Regions from separate parts of the Pseudoalteromonas sp. SWN29 genome, predicted to be linked through region 3. Evidence: predicted binding sites of a transcription regulator. Region 3 holds the regulator's gene; each other region holds the start of a gene.
The links. The regulator sigma-54, encoded in region 3, starts transcription at its own class of promoters, with help from an activator protein. The targets are predictions, from matches to a motif close to GTTGGCACGNNNNTNGNNT.
Positions count from the first base shown of each region.

Region 1: the regulator sigma-54 is predicted to act here: its motif matches at 3,402-3,420, upstream of I6F53_RS08615 (EF-hand domain-containing protein).
Region 2: the regulator sigma-54 is predicted to act here: its motif matches at 2,921-2,939, upstream of I6F53_RS05310 (EF-hand domain-containing protein).
Region 4: the regulator sigma-54 is predicted to act here: its motif matches at 3,124-3,142, upstream of glnA (glutamate--ammonia ligase).

Region 1 covers NZ_JADYXE010000017.1:74,477-79,600, forward strand. The annotation lists gene yfbV (terminus macrodomain insulation protein YfbV) at 1-320, shown strand, start outside; gene I6F53_RS08595 (putative RNA methyltransferase) at 304-1,107, opposite strand; gene I6F53_RS08600 (energy-coupling factor ABC transporter permease) at 1,104-1,751, opposite strand; gene xthA (exodeoxyribonuclease III) at 1,757-2,563, opposite strand; gene I6F53_RS08610 (exonuclease III) at 2,804-3,235, shown strand; gene I6F53_RS08615 (EF-hand domain-containing protein) at 3,462-3,983, shown strand; gene scpB (SMC-Scp complex subunit ScpB) at 4,135-4,725, shown strand; gene rluB (23S rRNA pseudouridine(2605) synthase RluB) at 4,722-5,124, shown strand, end outside.
Region 2 covers NZ_JADYXE010000009.1:63,694-68,817, forward strand. The annotation lists gene I6F53_RS05295 (sigma 54-interacting transcriptional regulator) at 1-637, opposite strand, end outside; gene I6F53_RS05300 (hypothetical protein) at 640-1,185, opposite strand; gene I6F53_RS05305 (sensor histidine kinase) at 1,187-2,644, opposite strand; gene I6F53_RS05310 (EF-hand domain-containing protein) at 2,975-3,208, shown strand; gene I6F53_RS05315 (hypothetical protein) at 3,233-3,460, shown strand; gene I6F53_RS05320 (EF-hand domain-containing protein) at 3,907-4,143, shown strand; gene I6F53_RS05325 (EF-hand domain-containing protein) at 4,153-4,389, shown strand; gene I6F53_RS05330 (amidohydrolase) at 4,523-5,124, shown strand, end outside.
Region 3 covers NZ_JADYXE010000013.1:11,900-17,023, forward strand. The annotation lists gene mgtE (magnesium transporter) at 1-916, opposite strand, end outside; gene I6F53_RS06795 (HPr family phosphocarrier protein) at 1,047-1,319, opposite strand; gene rapZ (RNase adapter RapZ) at 1,362-2,207, opposite strand; gene ptsN (PTS IIA-like nitrogen regulatory protein PtsN) at 2,226-2,678, opposite strand; gene hpf (ribosome hibernation promoting factor) at 2,683-2,970, opposite strand; gene I6F53_RS06815 (RNA polymerase factor sigma-54) at 2,997-4,496, opposite strand; gene lptB (LPS export ABC transporter ATP-binding protein) at 4,566-5,124, opposite strand, start outside.
Region 4 covers NZ_JADYXE010000007.1:38,305-43,428, forward strand. The annotation lists gene glnL (nitrogen regulation protein NR(II)) at 1-944, opposite strand, end outside; gene I6F53_RS04060 (DUF4124 domain-containing protein) at 1,027-1,548, opposite strand; gene glnA (glutamate--ammonia ligase) at 1,662-3,068, opposite strand; gene typA (translational GTPase TypA) at 3,576-5,124, shown strand, end outside.

The DNA.
Region 1 (5,124 bases), on a different contig from region 3:
CAGTAATGCCAATTTTAGCCATGTTTACTTTGTTTTTTCAGCTAAATTACTTGGGGCCTGATTTTTTACCACAAGCCATAGCGAGCGCATTATTTTTTATATCATTGCCGTTACAAGGTTTATTTTGGTTAGGTAAGCGAGCACAAACGCCTTTAGAGCCCGCTATGCACAAATGGTATAACGAGCTTTATACTAAAATGGTAGCTAATGGATATCAGATGCAGTTAAGTGAAAACAAGCCCCGTTACATGGAGCTTGCTAATTTACTTAAAGATATGTTTGATAAAATGGATAAGGCGTTTACTAAAGAGCAGTTTTAGTAAATTGAGTTATGTAAAACGATAAGGTGACAGTGTGCTCACCTTTTTCTTCGAGTGCTGCCCAGTGCTCGGGTCTAAATTTCCACGCGAATGGCGTCATCATTATTAAGTTTTTAATATCAGCAAAGCCAAGCATTACTTGCTCTGTTAGAAGAATCTGTTCTGATTTTTGAAATCCATTTGGAGTCGTAATTTCAGTATGTTCGTTTACTTCTGAATATATATACGATTTCAATTCTTTTAAATGACAAGGGCCAGGGCTTGCAACAACTAATGTTGCGTTTTGATTTGCAAGACGTTCAAGTTCTTCTTCAAACAAAGGTGCAAATACACTTACAAGTACATCAGCAAATTGGTTTTTAAAGGGCGCTTGGCTGATTGATGCCACACTAAATTGGCAATTAGGGTAGCGCTTTGCAGCATACTTAACTGCAGGTTTTGAAATATCAACACCGTATACAATAGCGTTTGTTTTACTCGCTATTGCTTGGGTATAAAACCCTTCACCGCATCCTAAGTCAATAACAGTGTTTGCACTTATATTACTCACTATATCACTAAGGCTTTGCTGTAAAAAACGATAATAACCACGCTCTAAAAATGCGCGTCTTGCTTGTACCATTTCAAGCGAGTCACCCGGTTGTTTTGAGTTTTTTTGCTGCACAGGCAGTAAATTAACGTAGCCTTCTTTGGCAAAATCAAAGCTGTGGTTGTTAGCACAGCGAAGCGTTGAATCAGCTTTTAAAAGTGCTAGGTTACACAGCGGGCATTGATATTCAAGACTCATGAGTCTAGGTAGTCCTTATCGTAAAAAGTTTTTACCCAATGAGGGCGATAAATGATCATAATTGTTATAGCCATGCCATTGAGCATCGCTTCAGGAAACAAAATAATAGCACTTAAGTAAACGTAGTTATCTGCAAGTTCTTGCCAATTATATTGCCCTATAGCCAAATAAAATAAAGCACCTATGCCTATTTTTATACAGGCTATAAATCCTGCGGTTATAAACGCGCAAACAAATATATAAACAAAAAAATGACGAGGCAAATATTGGTAACTAATTATAAAGCCAAGGTAGCTTAATAAAATAGGAATAAACGCACCAATAAGCAGTTGAACAGGTAATAGCTCAACTTCAATTTGGCCAAATACAGCGAGTAGGGCTGTGGCAAGTAGGCTACTTAAAATCGTTAATCGCCAGCCTAAAATTAATGTAGCGGCAGTAACACCTAGTATGTGTAAATCAAGGCCCGTTAAAATGCCTGCCTTTATTCGCCAAAGCACTGCAAACACTAACGCACACGCTAGCACACCCGTTTGTTGAGCTGATGTGCTATAAAGCAATTTATATGTTTTTTTATCAAAGCTTAAAATAGCAATGATAATTACAAGGGACCAAAGTAGTCCCTGCATTGTTATGCTGAGCATCGTAATTACTTAAATGTTGACCATATAGGGGCATGATCTGACGGTTTTTCAATACCGCGAAGTTCATAATCAATACCAGTATCTATACAGCGTGCAGCAAGTTCATTAGTTGCAAGAACAACGTCAATACGAAGTCCACGGTTATCTACAAACCCTTTTGAGCGGTAGTCAAACCACGAGTATTGGTCGTCTGTTTCAGGGTTTTGCTCTCTAAAGGTGTCTTTAAAGCCCCAATTAAGTAATGTTGCAAGCCATTCACGCTCTACCGGTTGGAAAGAACATTTACCTGTTTTTAACCAACGTTTTGCATTTACGTCGCCAATACCAATATCTAAATCAGTAGGTGATATGTTTATATCGCCCATAACTATTACGTCCTGATCGGGTGTGTGGTTGGTTTCAAGGTGGGTCATTAAATCTTTGTAAAATTGACGTTTATAAGGGAATTTAGTTTCGTGATTAATATTATCACCTTGTGGAAAATAGCCGTTCATTACTGTTAAATCTCGACCGTTATCTTGCTCAACAGTGACGCTTATCATGCGTTTTTGAGATTCATCTGTATCGGTGGCAAAGCCTTTTAATACCGATTTAGGCTCCTTTTTGCATAACATAGCTACGCCATAATGTGCTTTTTGACCATGAAAGTAGACGTGATATCCCATTTTTTGTACATCTTCTAGTGGGAACGCTTCGTCATGAACTTTAATCTCTTGCAAGCCAATAACGTCTGGTTGATGTTTGTCGATAATTGCTTGTAATTGATGAAGACGAGCACGCAGACCATTGATATTGAAAGAAATCACTTTCATAAAATTTACCTTAAAATTGGTTCTATTTAATGGCTCAAATTGTATCAGTAAATACGCGTACATAACATGACTGAATTGAGATAATAGCTGCACAAATGTTGATCAATTGGTGGCTAAAGTTTAAACATTGTAAATGCAGCATTAATTTATTAAATAAATAAAAAATTCAATTGAACTTAGTTTTATTGAATATATAATGCGCGAAATTCACTTGTTTAGCTCGTTCAAATAGGATCTCTCATGAAAACACAACTACTTTTAGCTACTGCCTTATTAGTATCTGCAACCGCGTCAGCACAAAGCAATACTTACTTCAGTCAAGATAACAAAATTGAGTCTAAGTTATGTGTACTAAGTGCAAATGAAGGCTTTAGTGCTGCTCGTAAAGAAGCTGCCCAGCACGGTGTTTACTTGTCTCGTTTTTCTAAAAGCATTTTATGTAATGGCGAGGATATTCGCGATATAGCTAAAAAAACGACGCTAAGCTCAGCATCTGCTGAAAAAATAGAAGTGTTTGCTAAAGACGCTCAACAAGAAACTCAATTATGTATGACGGCTTTAAAACAAGGTTTAGAACCTGTTCGTCAAAAAATTGGTAACCTAAACTCATTAAAATGTAATGGTCAAAACGTTACTGAGTTTGTTAAACGCTACCAAAACGCAGCAATCTAATTATTAGCTCAACTATAATAACTAAAATTGAGATATCTGGTTTTTACCGGATATTTTTTGCAAAAATTACAAGGGTGTTTGCAAAGCTTGCAAGCTTAACTTATTGAAAGTGTTTAATAAATGCACTGTTAATTATTAACTTATTGATTTATATAGTTTAACTATTATTGGCATCCGAATTGTATTAACTAAAGTGACATTTAATTAATTACGAAGGATACGTCTTATGAAAAAGTTAACATTAGCAGCAACAATTTTAGCATCGTTAAGCCTAGCAGCCTGTTCATCTAATCAAGGTCTTGAAAAAATAGAAAGTGACTTTGCAAGTTTAGATAATGACAGTGATGGCTATATCTCAAAAGTTGAAGCAGATGACGATAATATCTGGCAGCACTTTTCAAATATTGATACCAATATGGATAACGAAATTAGCCGCAAAGAATTTAACACTTATATGAAGCTTAATAATGGCAAAGTAGCCTCTGACTCTGAGGTAAGTGAATCTGCATTTAAAGCTGAAATCGCTAAATTTGATAAAATTGAAAGTAGCTTTGCAAGTCTAGATAACGACAGCAATGGCTATATCTCGGTAGTTGAAGGTAACGATGATGACATTTCAAATCATTTTGGTTACATGGATAAAAACCAAGATAAGCGCATCAGTAAAAGCGAGTTTATGGGTTATATTAAAAAATACGGTAACGCAGTAGCTGAAGATGACGCACTAGAAGCTTTTAAAAGTAACTAATAGTTACTATTTTAGTAAGTAAGTTGAAAGCCAGTGCTAGTCACTGGCTTTTTTGTGTTTTAAATTTAGTTATTTGATAGATATATTTTCCTAGTTTGGTGTTGTTCTGTCATAATAGATGGCTGTGTATTTTTATTTGTTAAGAGTGTGTATGGCGGGTCGGCGAATTAGTGATGAACAACTAGTTGAGATCATTGAAGCAGCTATTTTTGTTGCAGATAAGCCTGTTAGTAAACGCCACCTCAAAGACATCGTATTAATAGATTTAGCTATTTCTATGGCGCGAATAAATGACGCAATAGATACAATACAAGAACATTTTCAAACTCGTGGTATTCGCCTAGTTGAAGTGGGTAGTGGATATCGGTTTCAGGCATGCAGTAGTTTAAGCCCTTGGCTAAATAACTTGTGGCAAGAACGCGCACCAAAGTACTCGCGTGCTTTACTAGAAACATTATCACTTATTGCATATAGGCAGCCCATTACACGTGGCGAAATTGAGCAAGTAAGAGGTGTTACTACGGGTTCGAATATTATTAAAACCTTACTCGAAAGAGAGTGGGTTAAAGTGGTAGGGCATAAAGAGGTTCCGGGAAAGCCGGCTTTATATGCAACTACTAAGCAATTTTTAGATTATTTTTCGTTAACTGGACTTGAAAACTTACCTGCTTTGCCAATAGAGCAGCAAAGTAAAATTAACCAGTTATTGAGCGATCCTTCTGTGAGAGAACCATCCGAATGAGTATTATACAAGGTGAAAAGTTACAAAAAGTCTTAGCCCGTGCAGGCGTAGGCTCACGCCGTGAAATGGAAAAATACATTGACGCAAACCGCGTTAGTGTAAACGGTAAAGTGGCAAAGTTAGGTGACCGTGTTGAAGAAACCGATTTGATTCGTGTTGACGGCCACAGTGTAAAAATTGAAGAAAAAGCAGACCGAATCTGTCGTGTAATTATGTATAACAAACCAGAAGGTGAGTTAAGCACACGTAAAGATCCAGAAGGGCGTCGTACTGTATTTGACCGACTTCCGCGTATTGATGGCGATCGCTGGATTGCGGTTGGTCGACTAGACGTTAATACATCGGGTTTAATGCTTTTTACAAACGATGGTGAACTGGCAAACCGCTTAATGCACCCAA
Region 2 (5,124 bases), on a different contig from region 3:
TATGGCCAAATAATTCGGATTCTAAAAGCTCGCCCGGTACAGCCCCACAGTTAATTGCAACAAAAGGTCCGTCGCTTACGTGGCTATGTTGATGGATAGCCTGTGCAAGTAACTCTTTACCTGTACCACTAGCCCCCGAAATGAGTACATTAACTTGTGTTGGCCCAAGTAGTTTTACTTGCTCAAGCAAGTGCAGCATTGTGCCGCTACGCGTAACTATATTGCTTTTTGGCGCAGCTTCATCAGCGTTAACACCGTGAATTTCTATCGCTTTAGCAAGGCTGTCGAATAACTCATCTTTATCTACGGGTTTAGTTATAAATGCAAAAATGCCTTGTTTGGTCGCTTCTACCGCATCAGGAATAGAGCCGTGCGCTGTCATCATAATGACAGGCAACGCAGGGTAACGGCTTTGCAACTGGCGATGCAGTGCCATGCCATCCATTTCATCCATACGCAAGTCGGTTATTACAGCGTCAAACACTTGGCTTTTAAGTATTTGTAGTGCAATTAAGCCACTTTCACAGGTCGTTACTTCGTACCCTTTTGATTCAATGCGAATAGCGAGCAGTTTTAATAAGCTAGCGTCGTCGTCAACGAGTAATACTTTTGCACCTTGCACTTTAGTTACTGCCATAGTTACTGCTCCTTAGTTTCTTCTCGTAGTAAAAGCTGTTGCTCAATAGTTGCTAACGATGAGAGGGTTTCTTGCATTTTATTGTTAAGTGCTTGCTGCTCTTTTTTAGCGTTTATTTGCATCGTCACTTGCTGTTTTTGAAGCCATAAATATTGCTTAATGTCGTCTGGCCAAAAGTAAGCTAAATCGAGTTTTAGTAACTTAGTCATTACCGTGTTTGGATCATCATTTATGTTTAAGCACATAAATTTAAAAAACCGTTTAAGGTCGTTCTCGCCCGTAAAAATATCTTTTTTAGGCACTAATTTAAATCCACCACACTGATTAGCGTGCCATGCAATAACTTGATCTGCTGGAGGATAGCTAGGTTCAATTTTTGGTCTGGGTTTGGGGCTTGGTTTACTGTTTTTGTCGTTTTTTATTTTGGTATCGACCACAGGTACAGGTGTAATTGACACACGCTCTTCTTGCCCATTATTAATTTCACAACCTGATATAACCATGCTGCTACTGAGCACACTTAAAATAGCGATTAAACGCAAGCCCATGCTAATTAACTCCTAGATTTTTTGTTATGGGAATTTTAATTGAAAACCGGCAACCATGTGGCTCGTTATGCTCAACAGTAAGTGTTCCTCTTAACTGTTCAACAGATTCTTTTACAATAGTTAAGCCCAGCCCACTGCCTTGCAGCGTAACATTTTTACTGTGTTTACCTTGATAAAATGCGCTGAAAATTTGAGTTTTTTCTTGCTCTTTAATACCGCAGCCTTTATCAAGTACAGCAATGCAAAGTTGGTTTTGCTCAAGTGCTAAATTAATAGTAACGATCTGCTTATCTTCTGAGAATTTTAAGCCATTTGAAATAAGCTGAATTAAAATCATCTCAATAAGCTCACTAGGTAAAGCAAGCGGTTTATTTGGTAAGTTATTTTGCCATTTTAGAGCCTGCTCACGCGCACTTAAACGATGCTCAAAATGGCTATTAATTTTATTAATAAGATAGCTAAACTCAACTTCGCTTAGGCTGTCTTTACTGGTGCGAATCGCATTATAACTCAGCAGGCTGTCAATCATTGTACGAAGGCGCACCATAGATTGGCTAATAAGCTCAAGCACTGCTTTTTGCTCACCTGTAATTGGGCCTACTATTTCATCAGTTAGTAAATCAGTGCCTTCGACCATTGAAGCAAGCGGCGTTTTTAGCTCGTGTGTTACATGGCGTAAAAAAGTATCTTTTTGCTGCTCAAGCATATGAAGTTGCTCTTGCACCCACTGAAGCTTTTCTCCTAACTCAACTAGCTCAGCGGAGCCTTTAACTGATATTTTTTGCTGCCAATGTCCCTGCCCTAGCTTATCAATAACCGTAGTTAACCCTTTTAGTCGCCCACTTATGCGCCATAAAAAACCACCTCCTACAATTAAAGTAAGCGGAATAAGTGCCACCAGCCAGTTTATAAATGAAGCTTGCAAGCTTGTCAGCTCATTTTGGTTATTGGTAATTTGCGCTTCATTTTTATCACGTAACCATAAAGTAAGCTCAGCAACTAAATCACTCACTGGCACAAATAGCTCCGCTTGTTGTTGTTTTTGCTCAACCAATTCAGCATGCGCGGTTTGTAGGGTGGTATATAAGCGCTGCCATTGGTGAGTATAATCTTTATTCGTGTTTACAAATTTAAGCTCATCGATACTTTGCAGGGATGACTGCCATTTATCGACAATGAGTTTATCGAGCGATTCACTTTTTAATACCCAGTTTTGCCTAGTGGCGCGCTCAAGGCTGTTGAGTTCTTGCTTTAGAGTATTAAACGATTTGGTAACTTGGTAGTTGTTACTCACAATACTTTGAGTCACTGCTAATTGCTTGTTAAGCGCATTTAAAAACACAATTACCACTATAGAAAGGGGGAGTAACGAAAGCAGCATACTCATTGCAAATTGCCCAATTAAATTAGGCCGCCAGTTAAGCATTGCTTGGTATTTTTTAGCTATGGTTGCTGGCATTGCGTTTCGTCCTTTTAAGTTAAGCGCTCTATTATTAAGTGCTTACCTTATACGCTAGCTGAACCAGCAATTATATTTAATACGATTAACAACTAACACTAACAAAATAGCGTGTCGCCAAATGGAGACAACGTAAGTCATTGATTTTAAATCCCTCTCATCAACATCATTAAATAATGTTGCAAAAGGCACACAAAAATTACAATAAACCCCGTAAAAATTTCTCACACTCTTAAAGTGAAAACAATAAACTACTGAAAAATAACAATAATTATTTTTGGCATCATTTTTGTAATAGGAATAATAACTTTAATCAATAAGGAAATAATTATGAACAAACGCATTTTAGTAATTTCATCATTACTGGCTTTAGGCTTTTTAGGCGCTAACGCACACGCTATGGACGTTCACGCCACCTTTAACGAGCTTGATAAAGACAGTAACGGCACATTAAGTGAAGCCGAAGCAGGTGAAGATGCTGTTTTACACGAGAATTTTTCACAAATTGATACCAATCAAGACGGTCAATTGTCGCTAGATGAATTCAAAAAGTTTATCCAATAAACTCATTTAATAAGGAACGTGATTATGAAACAACTTATAGCCGCTTTTTCATTAATGTTTTTAGCCATTAGTGCAACCGTACTAGCATCGCCAATAAACGTGCGTTTTTCCCATTTAGATAAAAATATGGACGGACAAATATCAATTGTAGAAGCAAAAGAAGACAAAGAAGTAATGAGACAGTTTGCCGACTTAGATGAAGACGGTGATGAAAAAATCTCAAAAAAAGAATTTGAAAGCTTTAAACCTTAGGGCCTGTTGATCTTTCAAGGTTAAATTTGCAGCAGTCTGTTTGGTATTTAGTCAAGGCAGAGCCTATGCAGTGTGGTTATTCCCCATAAATGGGCGATAACGTAGCATTAATGCCAAACAGGCGCTGCCCAAAGGGTTCTTCCTAGGGGCTACTTACTCTTTGTTGCTCGGTTTTTACTTAGCCCACTAGGTTACAAATCTCGCGCCGCGATTAAATAGCCCCTAGTTTGAACAAATTTTAATCCGCAAAGATCAACAGACCCTAATGAGTAATTACTGATTAAGCTTTACTTAAGCTTGTTATAGGTAGACTGGAATTAAAAGCATTTGCCATAATCCCTGAGGGAGTGTGTAAAAGGATTTAATGTTGGGAGTTAAATTACGGCAAGTGCTTTTTCCTCTTATTTCAGCCACAAAATTTTAATACATCTTTTGGAAGGAATACCATGAGGATACTTTCCCTAGTTATAAGCATTTTTATGCTACTAAGTTTTGATGCCGCTGCACTTGATGTGAAGCAACGCTTTGATCACCTTGATAATGATAAAAGTGGCTATCTGACACATGACGAACTTGCTCCCCAGCCACAACTTTTAAACACATTTGTAAAATGGGATAAAAATCAAGATAACCAAATTTCGTTAATCGAATTTAAAAATTACCTTACTAATAACCTCTACTGAGTATTTTTCATGAAAAAAACAAGCTATATAACGCTTTTTGCGTTTAGTATTTTTAGCACATTAGGCTTTGCTGCAAGCAACAATATTGCAGAGCAATTTGAAAAACTTGATAGAAACCAGGATGGTTTTTTAACACGCGCAGAAACAGCAGTAGATCCCGCTCTTTGGTCTCGGTTTTCAAGCTACGATCAAGACAAAGACGGTAAGCTAACGCTAAGTGAATACAGCTTATACGCTAGTAAATAAACCCTTTCAAAAGCTAGATATTTTTATGTTCTAGCTTTACTACTTTTTTCCTCTTCATAATTTGTCTCACATATTGGTATTATAAAATTGGGTTTGCTAATGTTAACGCACTAACAATAAAAAATAATGCCTTATGCTACTCAAAAAAATAATCAAACCACTCATACTAGCCAGCCTTTGCGCAAGCTCTAGTTACACTCTCGCACAAACAAAAGTAATTTATAACGCCAATGGCTACACGCCTTTATATCAAGGTGAAGTACAGCAATTCACTACCCTCGTTATTAAAAATGGCAAAGTAGTAAAGCTAGGTAGCGATACACTTAAAGATAGTTACCCAGACGCTAAACTAATTGATGCACACGGTAATACCTTATTACCTGGCTTAATTGATGCCCATGGGCACGTTATTGGCCTAGGAGATAACTTATCGCAACTTGATGTACGCGGTGCAATATCGGTTGATGAAGTAACAAATAAACTAAAAATATTTGCCGATAAAAAACAAGGCTGGATTATAGGACGTGGTTGGAACCAAGAACTTTGGGCTGATACACGCTTCCCTACAGCTAAAGATCTAGACAAAGTAGTGAGCGATCGACCAGTGGTACTTTCCCGGGTTGATGGCCATGCCATTTGGGTTAATTCAAAAGTGCTCGAACTTGCTGGTATTACCGCCCAAACAAAAGCCCCTGAAGGAGGTGAAATAATTAAAGACGAATTTGGTAATCCTAC
Region 3 (5,124 bases):
CTACAAAAGCAGCTGCAAGTGCAGTCAGCAAGTTAACACCTAACCAAACTGAGCGTTTTTTAGAGCTTTTTAGTACGGGAGCAAAAGTATCTTCTTCATCATCAAGACCGGCTAAGCCTAATAAACTATGCTCAGCATCTTCTCGAATTACGTCAACGATGTCATCGATAGTGACACGACCAAGGAGCTGATCGTTATCATCAACGACGGGGGCCGATATCCAATTATGACGCTCAAATAATTGAGCTACTTCACTTTCATCCATTGAGATTGGGATAGACTCACAATCTTCATCCATTAAATCGCGAACAATCTTTTCTGGTGGATTAGTTAATAATGTACTGAGTGATAAAGCGCCTATAAAGCAGTTATGCTTATCAACAACATATAAGTCATCGGTACCTTCTGGTAACTCGCCACGTAGCCTAATATATCGAAGTACAACATCAAGCGTAACGTCAGGGCGAATGGTCACCGTATCGGTGTTCATGAGCGCGCCAGCAGAACGCTCTTGATACGAAAGTGCTTGTGTTGCACGTTCACGGTCTTGAATGTCCATCGCGCTAACAACGTCTTTGTAAACGGTGTCAGGCAGGCTACGTAATACTTCACCTAAGTCATCATGGCCCATATCTTCGGTTGCGGCTGCAATGTGCTTAGGTTCCATTTGGGCAATAATGCCTAAACGTACATCTTCTGAGAGTTCTTCAAGAACATCGCCTTGCACATCAGGATCAACCAACTGCCAAAGGAGTCGGCGAATTTTATGTGGTGATGATTCTAATAATAATGCGGTATCACAAGGAGCTGTTTTTGCGAGCATGCGCCTAACTTGAACAAATTGACCACTATTGAGTGACTTAGTCACCTGTTTTAGTTGCTGTAGTGGGTAATCTTGTTCAAAAGCTTCAGGCATTGGCGTCCTTTATAAATTTTTATATTACTTTATGGGGAGAGGTGAGTTAACTGGCGTCACTAACCGTATTTATTTTATATATCTGTTTTAGTTGGGGCATTAGTAATGCGAGCATTATTTTTATAACTGTTTATTCTTGTTCATTAAAACGTTGTGCTATTAATTCTCCAACAGCATGTAAAGCTTGCTCAGAATCGGGGCCTTTACATACAACTTTTACTTCTTTGCCTTGGCTACTTTCAAGTAACATTAATGCAAGTACGCTATCGCCTGCAGCTTCTTTGTCATCTTGAAATAATGTAATTGTCGCATCAAACTGCACTGCTAATTGGGCAAGCACGGTGGCTGCTCTGGCGTGCAATCCTAATTTGTTTTTTATTAAAAAAGTGTCTTCACAATGCATAACTTACTCTACCTAAGCTGAACAGGTGATTATTCAGCTATATTATTTTTCTTGTTCGCGATGGCGAATTTTAACATTGGGATGTGTCATTGCAAAACTTTCACCGATAGTTTGCGCTAAATATACAGAGCGATGTTGTCCGCCTGTACACCCAATAGCAATGGTTAAATAACTGCGGTTATTTCGCTCTAAGTGCGGTAACCATGTTTGTACAAATGTCTGAATTTGCCATGTGAATTTTTGCACTATGCTGTGATTGGCCAAATAATCTTTAACGGGTTGATCTAACCCATTTAAAGGTTTTAATTCAGGTTCCCAATGTGGATTTGGTAAAAAGCGTGCATCAAATACGTAATCTGCTTCTTTTGGTATACCGTATTTAAAACCAAACGATTCAAATGTGACAATCAGTTGCTTATCTTTTTTACCTAAAATCTTTTCACGAATAGATTCAGCAAGTTGATGAACACTCAAATCAGTTGTATCTATCATAAAGTCGGCGCGGGTGATTAATACATCAAGTAATTCTTTTTCTTTTTTGATGGCTAAATCAAGAGGCAACGAGTCAATTGATAGTGGGTGTAATCTACGAGTTTCAGAAAAACGTTTGATCAATGTTTGGTCGTCGCTATCTAAATAAAATAACGTAGGTTTTGCAAAGCCAGGCAAGTATTCAAGAATATCGTTAAATTCATCTTGTTGTTTAGGGATGTTACGCACATCAATGCTAACAGCAATTTTATCATAGCTATCAGACACACTGCGAACTAATGAAGGAAGCAAGTTAACTGGAATATTATCTACGCAATAATAACCTAAATCTTCTACAACGCGTAAAGCAACCGACTTTCCAGAACCAGAACGGCCGCTTATGATAATTAACTCCATTTAACACCCTTTATAAAACTATGATTGATTGACAATAACTTGGTAAAGCTCAGCATCTGATTTTGCACTGCGTAACTGTTTACAAAAATCTTTGTTGTTTAGTTTATCAGCAATGGTTGCTAGAGTCTTTAAGTGCTGCTGGTTATCGCCATCTGGTACGATGAGTGCGACGAAAATATCAACAGGGCGATTATCGATTGCATCAAAATTTATTGGAGTTTCGCTAACGAGTACTAAAGCCAAAGGCTCTTCTGCACCGCTCATTCTTCCATGAGGAATGGCAATGCCACGCCCTATACCTGTACTACCCAATTTTTCTCTGCTCATTAAAGCATTAAGAATATCTTGTTGCGGTAAATACGGAAGTTTGTCGTGAGCAAGTTCGCTAATGAACTCTAAAATTCTTTTTTTGCTATTAAAAAGGACCGCAGCTTTGCTGCAGTCCTGGCATATAAGTGAGCTTAATTTCATCATATTAGTGTCGAGCAAGCTTCTCTTTGTGTTTAATTACTTGTCGATCGAGCTTGTCGATCAACGAGTCAATGGCGGCATACATATCTTGATGTTCTGTAGAGGCAAATAGCTCAGCACCGCTTACGTGTATGGTGGCTTCTGCTTTTTGATTTAATTTTTCTACATCGAGAATGACATGAACATTATTAATATGATCAGAGTGTCTTTCTAGCTTCGCAAATTTGGTATTAATATAGTCTCTTAGTGAATCGGTTAATTCTACCTGACGACCAGTTAAGTTTAGTTGCATAAGCATTACCCTCTTTTTTTTGCGTCTTAAATCAAACTTTTACGTTGATTTGACGGTGGAATAGCCAGAGATTCGCGGTATTTTGCGATTGTACGTCTCGCTACTTTAATTCCTTGCTCAGCCAATATATCCGCTATTTTGCTATCACTCAATGGTTTTGCTGAGTTTTCTGCTGCGATTAATTTTCGGATAAGCGCACGGATTGCTGTAGATGAACATTCACCACCGTTTTCGGTGCTTACATGGCTTGAGAAAAAATATTTAAGCTCAAATATACCACGGGGTGTGTGCATATACTTTTGGGTTGTTACGCGCGAAATTGTTGATTCGTGCATTTCTACCATTTCAGCAACATCATTTAAAACCATTGGTTTCATGGCTTCAGGACCGTGTTCAAAAAAGCCTTGTTGTTGCTTAACAATACAATTTGTTACTTTTAATAGTGTGTCGTTTCTACTTTCTAAGCTTTTAATAAACCATTTAGCTTCTTGTAAATGCGAGCGAATAAACTGGCTGTCACCACTGGATTTTACAGTGCGAGACATTGCCGCGTATTGGCTATTAACACGAATTTTAGGCATGCTGTCTGGGTTTAACTCAACAACCCAGCGGCCTTTAATTTTTTTAACTGACACATCAGGAATAACATACTCAGATTCTTCTCTTACAATAGTATCTGCAGGTTTAGGGCTAAGAGTATGTATTAATGTCATTACTTCCTTAAGCTCTTCTTCTTTGAGCTTAGTTTTCTTCATTAATGTACGATAGTCACGAGCAGCTAATAAATCAATATGCTCGGTTAAAATCATTTTTGTTTCATTAATGTAAGGTGTTTCTTTATCAAACTGGTTAAGCTGAATACACAAACACTCTTGTAAACTACGTGCAGCAATACCAACAGGATCAAACAGTTGGATGCGTTTTAATACAGCTTCAATTTCATCAAGTTCGACTTCGTTATCATCTTCGTTTTCTTGATTAAAGCTTTCTAAAATCTCTTCGCAGCTTAGTGTTAAAATACCTGAATCATCGACGGCTTCTACAATCGCAATAGCAATAGCTTCGTCTGTAGGGCTAAATGGCGTTAGTTGTAACTGCCACATTAAATACTCATGGAGCGTTTCAGTAGAGGCGCCTTGGTATATTGATTCGTCTTCAGGCATCGGACCCGATGATGCTGCTGGGGCGGCACTCATGTACTCATCCCAGCTAACATCCATAGCCATGTCGTCACTTAGCGTGTCTTTTGCAAGTGCTTCACCACTATCTTGTTCATATTCGCTTGGAACATCGTCGGCCGATGCGCTAACAGTTATGTCATCTGTATCTGCTTTTTGCTCGTTTTTACCTGCAGCGTCTTCGGAATAGTCTGGTTCTTCAACCTCTAATAGCGGGTTGCTGTCGAGAGCTTCTTGTATTTCTTGCTGGAGATCCAATGTACTGAGTTGCAACAAACGAATAGCTTGTTGCAGCTGTGGAGTCATTGTAAGTTGCTGGCCCATGCGCAGCTGTAGTGATTGCCTCATGTATCTCTAACAATCCTTTTATGTTGTTATAATTAATACTAGCAGATGCTTAAAGACATGGCGTAAATGTTACAGCCTAAATTGCTCGCCTAAGTAAACATCGCGTACTGTTTTATCATTTAATACGTGTTCTGGAGTACCTGATGCAATCAGCTCCCCATGAGAAACAATGTAGGCTTTTTCACAAACATCAAGGGTTTCTCTTACGTTATGATCGGTAATCAATACACCAATCCCACGATTTTTGAGATGTTCTATTATTTTCTTTATATCTAATACCGAAATTGGGTCAACACCTGCAAATGGTTCATCCAATAATATAAATTTAGGATCGGCTGCCAGCGCACGTGCTATTTCCACGCGGCGACGTTCGCCACCCGATAATGCCATACCTTGGCTATCACGAATGTGTTGTATGCTAAATTCATCTAATAATTTATCGAGCGTGTCTTCTCGGGCTTGTTTATTTAGCTCTTTGCGTGTTTCTAAAATAGCCATTAAGTTTTGATAAACAGTCAGCTTTCTGAATATTGAAGACTCTTGTGGTAAGTAGCCAATGCCTAATCTAGCACGACTATGCATAGGTAAAAGAGTAATATCGTTATCATCGATAGAAATTTTACCTTTG
Region 4 (5,124 bases), on a different contig from region 3:
TTATTGGTGATCATCGGGTAGAACAGTGTTTCGCGTACACTGGGATCAATACCTGGTCCGTTATCAGATATTTGGATCAACAAGGCTTTTTTAGGTGCTTTACCCGGGCGACGATGCTGATGATTTATGCGGGTTTTTATTGTTATTTCACCGCCATCCACAAGCGCCTGTTGGGCATTTCGAACAATGTTTAATACTACTTGCTGAATTTTACCTTGATCAATGTATACATCAGGAATACTTGGGTCGTAATCTTTAACCAAGTTAATGTTAGAGCAATTATCTAACGTACTTAGTCTTGCAACTGATTCAAGTGATTGATGTATGTTGCCATACGATTTTTGCGGAAGTTGATTAGGCCCTAAAAGCCTATCTACTAATTCGCGTAATCGGTCGGCTTGCTCAATGATGAGCTCAGCACATTGATCTCTTTCTTGTTGATCAACCTCATACTGCAATAACTGCGCCGCTCCGCGGATTCCACCTAAAGGATTTTTAATTTCGTGTGCTAAACCTCTAATTAGGTTTCGAGCAGCTTGGTATTGATGCATTTGATTAGACGCTTGGTCGTGCTTAATTTCATCATCAGTTTGGCGCCACTCAAATAAAATATAAAGCGAGCCATTAAACTTAATTTGTCGTGTACTTACGGCTACTTTTGCATGGCGAGAATCGCTAAAAACCACATCAGCTCTATGCTGCTGGCAATCTACGCCTTCAACCAATGAGTATTGTTCTATACGTTGTAAATCGATTGAATGGTAGTTAAAAAGGCTATCAAAAGGCTGATCTAATAGGCGCTTGTTACCAAGGCCAAGCAGCTCACTGGTACTGGTATTGGCATATACAACGGTGAAGTTTTTATCAAGCAACATGATAGCGGTTGTTTGATTTTGCCAAATGGCATCGAGTAGCTCAGGGCTAAAGTTTTTATTATTAATCATAGCTGCACCATTTTAGTGCGTGGATGTTTGCAAGCAAGTTATATGGTTAAATACACTGCTGCACGTTTAGTAATGCCCCAATTTAGTTACCTAGGTTTAGCCCTTTTCGGTGCATAAAAAATATGCAGGGTTCGCTTGTAGCAATAACTTGGTTTTTACTATTAAAAAGCTTTAATTGTAGTGTGTGCTGACCACGTTCTACATCTCTAATTGCAAAGGTTGAGCTGTCACTGGCTGGGCCGTGTGCTTTACCATCAATAAAAAGTTGTATAGTAAAACCAGTTTCAAAGCGTGGTTTTATTCGGCTAGTTACATAAACAGTGCCGGTATTTTCACGAATAGTCTGGTTATGATCAGGTGAGGAAATAGCAATACTAAAGGCCGCTTGTTGAGGCTGAGGTTGCTCGTCAAAAATGTCAGTATTTGTTGCAGGCATATTAAGATCTTGGCTGGTGAGCTTTACCTCTTGGGCCCCTTTATGAGGGGTGTCTGAGAACACTAATACGCCATTTTTATCTTTCCAAGCGTATATTTTTGTTTCACCGGCATAACCATAATTACTTAATCCTAAAGTAATTAATAGTAATAAAATCTTGTTATTCACTCTGCAGCCCTGCATTTTTATCGGTAACTTAACTTTAGTGGAGATTGACTAATTTTACCATTAAAAAAGCCCGCAAAGCGGGCTTGAGAACACACATATTTTTTACAGCTTAATTAACAGCTGTAGTACATTTCAAACTCAACTGGGTGAGTTGTCATGTTAAGCTTTTCAACTTCTTGAGACTTAAGTGAGATGTAAGCATCGATTAAGTCATCAGTGAATACGCCACCTTGAGTTAAGAATTCACGGTCTGCGCTAAGTGCAGATAGTGCTTCGTCAAGTGATGCTGCAACAGTTGGAATTTCTGCTGCTTCTTCAGCTGGTAAGTCGTATAAATCTTTATCCATAGCATCGCCAGGATGGATCTTGTTTTTGATACCATCAAGGCCAGCCATAAGCATTGCTGAGAAAGCAAGGTATGGGTTAGCAGTTGGATCCGGGAAGCGTACTTCAATACGACGACCTTTTTCAGATGGAACCACTGGGATACGGATTGATGCAGAACGGTTACGTGCAGAGTATGCAAGCATAACTGGTGCTTCAAAACCTGGTACTAAACGTTTGTACGAGTTAGTAGACGCATTTGCGAAAGCGTTAATTGCTTTAGCATGCTTGATGATGCCGCCAATGTAGTAAAGTGCATCTTCAGAAAGACCGCCGTACTTATCGCCAGCAAAAAGGTTAACACCGTCTTTAGCTAAAGACTGGTGACAATGCATACCAGAACCGTTATCACCAACAACTGGCTTAGGCATAAACGTTGCTGTTTTACCGTATAAGTGAGCCATGTTATGGATAACATATTTCATTTCTTGAATTTCATCCGCTTTTAATACCATTGTATTAAAGCGAGTAGCGATTTCGTTTTGACCTGCTGTTGCTACTTCGTGGTGATGTGCTTCTACTACTTGGCCCATTTCTTCTAGAACTAGACACGTAGCTGAACGCCAATCTTGGAAGTCATCAACTGGAGCAACAGGGAAGTAACCGCCTTTAACACCTGGACGGTGACCAGTGTTGCCATCTGCATATTCTTTATCTGAGTTCCAAGCAGCTTGCTTAGAATCAATTTTGTACATAGAACCAGACATATCTGATTTGTATTTAACATCGTCAAATACGAAAAATTCTGGCTCAGGGCCAAATAAAACAGTGTCTGCAATGCCTGTAGAACGCATGTAATCTTCAGCACGCTTAGCAACAGAACGCGGGTCGCGCTCATAGCCTTGTAGTGTAGAAGGCTCTACTACGTCACAACGTAAAATTAATGTCGCTTCTTCAGTGAAAGGGTCTAGTTTGATTGACTCAGGAACTGGCATTAATACCATGTCTGATTCGTTTATGCCTTTCCAGCCTGCAATTGAAGAACCGTCGAACATTTTACCGTCTTCGAAAAAATCTTCATCAACTTGGTGATGAGGAATCGATACATGTTGCTCTTTACCCTTAGTGTCAGTAAAGCGTAAATCAATGAACTTGACGTCATTTTCTTTAATAAAATCTAAAACCGATTGTGACATGTGTCCTCCAACTATTGGGTTTTGTTATTGCTGCATAATTGCTTTGGTATTTACTAAGCTGATTTTGTGCCATTATTGTAACTGGCTGTTTATAAATTAAAAAAATATCATTGCATCAAAATGGAATATACAAATGCACCATATTGGTGCGTAAATATTCCATTTTAGTGCAAAATTTACAGAGCGTAATTTGTTGTTAATTTAATCAGCTGAAATTAGCATAACCTAAATGCAAAAGAGTAACAAAAAGATCGGAAAAATAGCCAAAAAGACTGTTTTTCAAAAAAATATTGAAATTTAATTCATATAATTGTCATATATAAAACAGATACTTAGTAAAAGTATTGAGAAAGTTTTAAAATATGTATTGGATAAACTTTCATCCATGTCATTAATGAGGGATAATATGCGCCCTTTTAAATCCTATGCTGGGACATCTCGCGAAAGCGTGGATGAGTGCGTAGATCTTGCAGGATCATTGAGAATTTAATTTCTCTGAGTAAATATATGAGCATCGAAAAGTTAAGAAATATAGCGATTATCGCGCACGTTGACCACGGTAAAACAACTCTGGTTGACAAACTACTTGAGCAATCAGGTACATTAGAAACACGCGGCGGTAACGAAGAGCGCGTGATGGACTCAAACGACATTGAGAAAGAACGTGGTATTACCATTTTGGCTAAAAACACAGCCATCTCTTGGAACGACTACCATATCAATATCGTAGATACTCCGGGACACGCCGATTTCGGTGGTGAAGTTGAACGCGTACTTTCGATGGCTGACTCAGTATTATTACTTGTTGATGCTCAAGAAGGTCCAATGCCACAAACGCGTTTCGTTACGCAAAAGGCATTCGCGCAAGGCTTAAAGCCAATCGTAGTTATCAATAAAATTGATAAGCCAGGTTCACGTCCTGATTGGGTTATGGATCAAATCTTTGATTTATTCGACAACCTTGGCGCAACTGACGAACAGTTAGATTTTAAAGTAATCTACGCTTCAGCTATCAACGGCTGGGCAACACTAGATTTAGACGAGCCATCAGACAACATGGAACCTATGTTCAAGATGATCGTTGACGAAGTATCACCACCGGATGCAGATCCTGAAGGTGACTTCCAAATGCAAATTTCTCAACTAGATTACAACTCTTATGTTGGTGTAGTTGGTATTGGTCGTATTAAACGTGGTTCTGTTGCTCCTAACCAACAAGTTACTATTATCAGTGCTGATGGCACTACACGTAATGGTAAAATTGGCGCAGTACAAAGCTACCTAGGTCTTGAACGTATCGAAACTGATAGAGCTTACGCTGGTAACATCGTAACTGTAACAGGTATTGGTGAGCTTAAGATTTCTGATACAGTTTGTTTCCCAGGAAACGTTGAAGCATTACCACCACTAAGTGTTGATGAGCCAACTGTAACAATGACATTCTCTGTAAATAACTCACCTTTCTGTGGTAAAGAAGGTAAGTTTGTAACGTCACGTAATATCCGTGAACGTTTAGACAAAGAATTAGTACACAACGTAGCACTTCGCGTTGAAGATACTGGTAGCCCAGATAGCTTCCGTGTTTCTGGTCGTGGTGAATTACACCTAGGTATCTTAATCGAGAACATGCGTCGTGAAGGTTACGAGCTTTCAGTTTCTCGTCCAGAAGTTATCTTACGTACTGTAGATGGCGTTCTAGAAGAACCGTTTGAAACAGTTACTATTGACTGTCAAGACGAGCACCAAGGTTCTGTTATGGAGCAAGTTGGCCTACGTAAAGGTGAACTTACTAACATGACTCCAGATGGCAAAGGCCGTATGCGTTTAGATTTCATGATCCCTAGCCGTGGTTTAATTGGTTTCCAAACTGATTTCATGACGCTTACTTCGGGTTCTGGTCTTATGTACCATACGTTCGATCATTACGGTCCTCACAAAGGTGGCGACATCGGTGTTCGTAAGAACGGCGTAATGATTGCAAACGCAACAGGTAAAGCACTTACTAACGCATTATTCAACTTACAAGAACGCGGCCGTTTATTCATCGGTCACGGTG